[Eubacterium] eligens ATCC 27750: one gene and its partner. Each later gene encodes a partner of the first gene's protein in a complex. Links are inferred from orthologs where the notes say so. Each region holds a gene or a part of one and is shown on either strand. Other genes may lie near its edges.

Evidence for each region.
Region 2: the proteins of glmM (region 1) and cdaA are in contact, whole or in part, in a crystal structure (PDB 7OJS), measured with the Bacillus subtilis proteins. The link is inferred for [Eubacterium] eligens ATCC 27750 from one-to-one orthologs.

Annotation. Positions count from the first base shown.
Region 1 is NC_012778.1:179,092-182,410, reverse strand. What follows is about bases 208-3,184. They hold glmM (phosphoglucosamine mutase), read right to left. Parts: upstream 2,384-3,184; coding sequence 1,031-2,383; downstream 208-1,030. Other genes in these bases: galE (UDP-glucose 4-epimerase GalE), read right to left, coding at 2,394-3,184; EUBELI_RS00760 (protease complex subunit PrcB family protein), read right to left, coding at 233-664; EUBELI_RS00765 (DUF3794 domain-containing protein), read right to left, coding at 208-212. Outside these bases: more of EUBELI_RS00765, read right to left, coding at 1-207; more of galE, read right to left, coding at 3,185-3,319. UniProt on the Bacillus subtilis protein: Catalyzes the conversion of glucosamine-6-phosphate to glucosamine-1-phosphate. Glucosamine-1-phosphate is used for cell wall biosynthesis.
Region 2 is NC_012778.1:1,683,352-1,686,584, reverse strand. The notes cover bases 288-3,178. They hold cdaA (diadenylate cyclase CdaA), read left to right. Parts: upstream 288-1,243; coding sequence 1,244-2,113; downstream 2,114-3,178. Other genes in these bases: EUBELI_RS07815 (CdaR family protein), read left to right, coding at 2,094-3,178; EUBELI_RS07825 (hypothetical protein), read left to right, coding at 288-1,193. In the rest of the region: EUBELI_RS07830 (hypothetical protein), read left to right, coding at 1-124; more of EUBELI_RS07825, read left to right, coding at 141-287; more of EUBELI_RS07815, read left to right, coding at 3,179-3,233. UniProt on the Bacillus subtilis protein: One of 3 paralogous diadenylate cyclases (DAC) in this bacteria, catalyzing the condensation of 2 ATP molecules into cyclic di-AMP (c-di-AMP). Upon expression in E.coli leads to c-di-AMP synthesis.

The DNA of each region.
Region 1 (3,319 bases):
ATATAAAGAAGTGAAAATTTTAATTCACCATCAACTGTAGCTTTATCCTTATTTACCTTTACACTGTCGGTCTGGACATTTCCCCATTCTTTCACTATAAGTTCAATATCATCTTTTGTGTCCGGCACATTAAAATCATCATCAAGCGTAATCTGTGCCACTGTATTACATTTCAAACGGTATTCATGAATATTTTCTGTTCTGAGTCTCACAGACTGACCTCCTATACATTCTACATTTTAAAAACAACGCTTTCTTCACGTCTTTCCATCTTAAGCACTATTACCGGATATGTCTCAACCTCATTTACAGCTTCCCCCGCTGCCGGACCTATCAGATTAAGATCAATGTATAGTGCATTATCTCCTGTGTATACATCATTTACCTTAATTGAATATCCACTTGTTTCCCTTGTTCCATAACCGGCCACAACATATGTATAATCCTTAGTCGTGTATGTAAGCCTCATCACTTTATCTTTTTTGCTTTCAATAAGCTTCTTAAGCTCTTCCGGCAGGTCTGCATTTTCAACCACTGTATAATCAACACTGGTCTTATTATCTGGCTCTTTGCTGCCAGAACACCCTGTCATTGCACACGCAGGCATAATTATCAGCAATGCCAACACAACAGTCACAACTTTTCCCCATAATTTCCCACACATAAAAAACACCCCCACAATAAGACCTAATTAATCTTATGTGGAGGTACTTAAAATATTCATATAAAGTTTTGATTTGTGTTCACTCACCATATGAACACGCACGCTCCCAGTGTCCGTCTATGGCTTACACTTTCAGTATTCCTGCGCTTAGTATGAGTAAATGCCGCTATCTACAAAGTTTATTACAGTGTGCGAAAGCAAACGCACTTCGTTTGAACGAGCTTTCACACACTGAACTTATGTATATAGCGGCATTAACTCTTACACAGCTCGTCATAATTCAAGCGTAAGCCACAGACAGACACTGGGAGCTGGTTATACATATGCCGAATGAGCATAAATAATAGATAGTAAGATTTTTTAACCTTACACTGCATACCCTTTACTTTTAATGACATCTATTACCTGATCGACATATTTCTCGCACTCTTCTGTGCTTCCTGCCTCAACCATTACACGGACAACAGGTTCTGTTCCGCTTTCGCGTACGAGTATTCTTCCATCTGTGCCAAGTGCATTGGCAACTGCCTCAACTGCAGCCTTAACATCTGCGTCGTCCTGTGCCTGTGTCTTATCTGTAACCCTGATATTCTTAAGAACCTGTGGATATATAACAAGTGGTGCTGCAAGCTCTGACAATGTCTTCTTCTTTGCAAGCATAACCTCCATCATCTTAAGGGCTGTGATAATTCCATCACCTGTTGTTGCATATTTAGAGAATATGATGTGTCCTGACTGCTCTCCACCTATACGGTAGCCGTTCTCTGACATACACTCATATACATACTTATCGCCAACCTTAGTCTTTTCGTACTCAATTCCTACTGCATCAAATGCTTTGTAAAGTCCGAAGTTAGACATTACTGTTGTTACAACCTTGTTTCCGACAAGCTTATCTCTATCCTTCATATAACATCCATAGATATATAGAATATGGTCACCTGTTATGACCTCGCCCTTCTCATCTACACACAGACATCTGTCAGCATCACCGTCAAACGCAAATCCTACATCAAGATGCTCTCTCCTTACTAAATCCTGAAGTCCTTCAATATGTGTAGAACCGCAGTTTGCATTAATATTAGTTCCGTCCGGAGCAGCATTTATAACATATGTCTTAGCTCCAAGTGCGTCAAATACAGCTTTTGCAAGTGTCCATGCACTACCATTAGAAGCATCAAGACCTACTCTTATTCCTTTGAATGAATAAATTGCAAGACTCATAAGATATCCCATATATCTGTTACGACCTGCTGTGTAATCAACTGTACATCCAATGTTTTCTCGTGTTGCGTATGGAATTTCTCCAAGCTCACCATCAAGGTACTTCTCGATTTCAGCGATAACATCCTCTTTCATCTTCTCACCTGCGGCATTAATAAGCTTAATTCCGTTATCGTAGAAAGGATTATGGCTTGCAGATATCATAATTCCACAATCAAAATCTTCTGTTCTTGCTACATAAGAAACACTTGGTGTAGTTGTAACATGAAGAAGATATGCATTTGCTCCTGAAGCTGTAAGTCCGGCAACTAAAGAATACTCAAACATATAACTGCTTCTTCTTGTATCCTTACCAATAACAATCTTTGCCTTACCATCCTCATGATTCTTTCCATAATACCAGCCTAAGAATCTTCCCACCTTAAATGCATGGTCAACTGTAAGAGTTACATTTGCTTCTCCTCTGAATCCGTCAGTTCCAAAATACTTACCCATTGTCTACTCCTTAATCATCATATCCGTTAGGATTATTCTTCTGCCATCTCCATGAATCAGCACACATAGTCTTTAAATCTCGCTCTGCTTTCCAGTGAAGCTCTCTCTCTGCCTTACCTGCGTCACAGTAGCATGTTGCGATATCACCTGGTCTTCTTGCCTTAATTACATATGGTATATGTATTCCCGTAGCAGCCTCAAAATTCTTTACTATATCAAGCACTGAATATCCATTGCCTGTTCCAAGATTATATATTGCAATTCCCGGATTATCATTAAGCTTTTCTATAGCCTTAACATGTCCAAGTGCAAGGTCAACCACATGGATATAATCTCTTACACCTGTTCCATCATGAGTATCATAATCATTACCAAATACACCAAGCTCCTTTAACTTTCCAACAGCAACCTGTGTTATATATGGCATAAGATTATTAGGAACTCCGTTAGGATTCTCTCCTATTGTTCCGCTCTCATGTGCTCCAATTGGGTTAAAGTATCTTAAAAGAATTACATTCCATTCCGGGTCAGCCTTCTGGATATCTGTAAGAATCTCCTCAAGCATTCCCTTAGTCTTGCCATAAGGATTAGTAATCTCACCCTTAGGGCATTCCTCTGTAATAGGTACAAATGCAGGATCTCCATAAACTGTAGCTGAAGATGAGAATATAATATTCTTAACACCATGATTTCTCATAACATCAAAAAGTGTAAGTGAACCGGATATATTATTCATATAATACTCAAGCGGCTTGGCTACTGACTCACCTACTGCCTTAAGTCCTGCAAAATGTATAACACTATCGATACTTTCTTTCTCAAATATCTCATTTAATGCTGCAGCGTCATTAATGTCTGCCTCATAAAATGTGGCTTTCTTTCCTGTAATCTTCTCAACTCTGTCTAAAGACTTTCTGCTTGAATTTACAAGATTAT
Region 2 (3,233 bases), 1.5 Mb from region 1 along the record:
ATTCAGTATCATTTCTGGTATTGTGTATTATTACAGATATGAACATACAAGAAAGGGACTTAAGAGATATTTTTCAAGGCTTAATAAGCTGGAAAGATTTTATACAGGACAGAAAAAGAAATAATTAGTAGGAGGCTCCAATGGCATTTTTATTAGAATTCAAGGAAAGATTTAAAACATTTTATAACAAATACAATACATATATTGTACCAGCAGCAAGGTTTATTATTGCACTTATATCATTTTTGATGATTAATGCAAGTATTGGATATATGGATAAATTAAAAAATCCTATATTTGCAATATTACTTTCTGTTGTATGTGCATTTTTGCCAGGAGGGTTTACTCTTGTAATACTTTCAATGTTTATGTTGTTTCATTTATATGCTATCTCAGCGGAGTTTGCATTGCTTACATTATGTATAGTATTGCTTATGTATCTGCTGTATTTCAGATTTACACCAAAGACAGCATATATACTTATTATAACAGCTATTTTATGCTGGATGAAAATTCCATTTGCAATACCAGTTGTTATTGGATTATGCACAACAGCACTTTCAGTTATACCGGTAGGTTTTGGAATAATTATTTATTATATTATAAGAACTGCAAGTGATTATGAGGCAGCTATATCTAATCAGTCAATAACAGAAAGTATGAAGCAGATAACTTATCTTGTTGAAAGTCTTCTTAAGAACAGGCAGATGCTGGTAATGGTAATAGCAGCTGTAATAACAATTCTTGTTGTTTACATCATAAGAAGACAGAAGATTAATCATGCATGGGAAATTGCAATAGTTGCTGGCAGCGTTACAGAATTTCTTATGCTTGTTGTGTTGCAGATAGCATTTAAGTCTGATTTTAGTATTATTCTTATGATACTTGGTGTTGTACTTGGTGCTGCTGTAGCCTATGTATGCAATGTTGTGTTCTTTGCTCTGGATTATAAGAGAACGGAATATGTACAGTATGAAGATGATGAATATTATTACTATGTTAAGGCTGTACCTAAACTTAATGTTGCAAGTGAGGATGTAAGAATTAAACACATAAATGCAAAGAAAACAAAGAAAACTTCAGATATAAGAGATATGAAGAAAACTTCTTCACATAGGGCAGAATCAGGATATCAGGCAGCATCAGCTGAAGAAGATGATGATATTCTTTTCTATGATAATGATGATAAATAATAAATGGCAATATATTGCTGTACAGATTATAAAATGGAGGCGAGATAATATTGAATAATTTCATACAGGATTATCTGGTTAAATTATATATTCCGCATATTACATGGACTGATATTATAGAAATAATTATAATTGCCTTTGTTTTATATAATGTAATGGTTTGGATTAAGAAAACTAAGGCATGGGTTTTGCTAAGAGGAATTATAGTTGTTGCTTTATTTGCAATATTTGCTTATATTCTTAATCTTAAGACTATTTTATGGATTGCTGGTAAGACAATAAGTGTTGGAATTATTGCGCTTGTTATTATTTTTCAGCCTGAATTAAGAAGAGCCTTGGAACAGCTTGGACGTAAAAAAATCGTTTTTGGATTGTTCAGGTTCAGTGATGGAAGGGATAAAGGTGAACGGTTCAGTAGTAAGACTGCTGAAGAGATTGTAAGAGCATGTTATGACATGGGTGCTGCTTACACAGGAGCACTTATCGTTGTTGAACAGGATATGATTCTTGAAGAATATGAAAAGACGGGAATTGCGGTGGATGGTATTGTTACAAGCCAGCTTCTTGTTAATATATTTGAGCATAACACTCCGTTGCATGATGGAGCAGTTATCATAAGAGGAGACAGGGTTGTTGCTGCAACTTGTTATCTTCCACTTTCTGACAATGGTAATCTTAATAAATCTTTGGGAACAAGACATCGTGCAGGGGTAGGAATAAGTGAAGTTACAGACAGTATGACGATAATTGTATCAGAAGAAACAGGCAAGGTTTCAGTTGCTGTCGGCGGAGAGCTTATTCATGATATTGATGCAGATTCTCTTAGAAATAAATTAGAATATCTTCGCAGAAGGACCATAGATGTGAAGTCGTTCAGAATATGGAGAGGAAGGCTGAAGCATGAAGGAAAAGATGTTTAAAAATCTTAGTCTGAAAATATTGTCTGCTGTATTTGCAGTTGTTCTCTGGACTATTATCGTTAATATATATGACCCTACCACAAGCTATACATTCAGTAATGTTACGGTTCAGTTAATTAATACCGAAAGCCTTACTGATAAGAATTACAGTTATGAGGTTGTGGAGGGAGGAAAGATTTCCGTATATGTAAGTGGTCCAAAGAGTGTTGTAACAAATATTAAGGCAAGTGATATTGTAGCAACTGCTGATCTTAGTAAAATAAGTGCTTTTGCAGATTATGTTGATATTCATGTATCTGTCGTGCAGAATGGTCAGGTGCTTAATAGTGTAGAAGCAACACCTAAGACATCTGCTGTAAAACTGAGTATAGAGAACAGGGATACTAAAACTGTCAATGTTGTTACTAATGTAACGGGAAATCCGGCAGATGGACATGCGGTTGTAAAGGAGTCGCTGAATCCGGCATCAATTAAAGTGACTGGACCATCATCTGTTATTGATACAATATCATATGCAGGAATTTCTTATGATGTCACAGGAGCAACAGGGGATGTACATGGTGATGCAGATATTCATTTGTATGATGACGATGCTAATGAAATCAAGGATGAATCAATAGATATGTCACAGACATCTGTAAGTTATACAGCACAGGTTGTCAGATTTAAAAATGTATCTATAGAGGCACAGACATCCGGAACACCAAAGGATGGATATAGAGTAAATTCAATAACCTATAATAAGAATCAGGTACAGGTATATGGTGATGAAAATGCATTGAATAATCTGGAGAAAATAGTCATTCCTGCCAGCAATATTAATGTGGAAGATTTGTCAGAGGACAGAGTGTTTAAGTTTTCACTTGATAATTACATTGATAAATCACTTCATATATTGAATAACTCAAGGGTTGAAATAACAGTGAAGATTGTACCGGTTAGTTCAGACAAGATAGTTTTCAATACATCAGACATTAAAGTTGTTGGCTTGAACACAGGTATGAGTTATAATTTTATAGATAAGACAATTAATATTGATGTTGAAAGAAATGCTGATAATACAGCAACACTGGATGCATCCAGAATAACAGTCAGTGCAAGTCTGTCTGATTATACAACA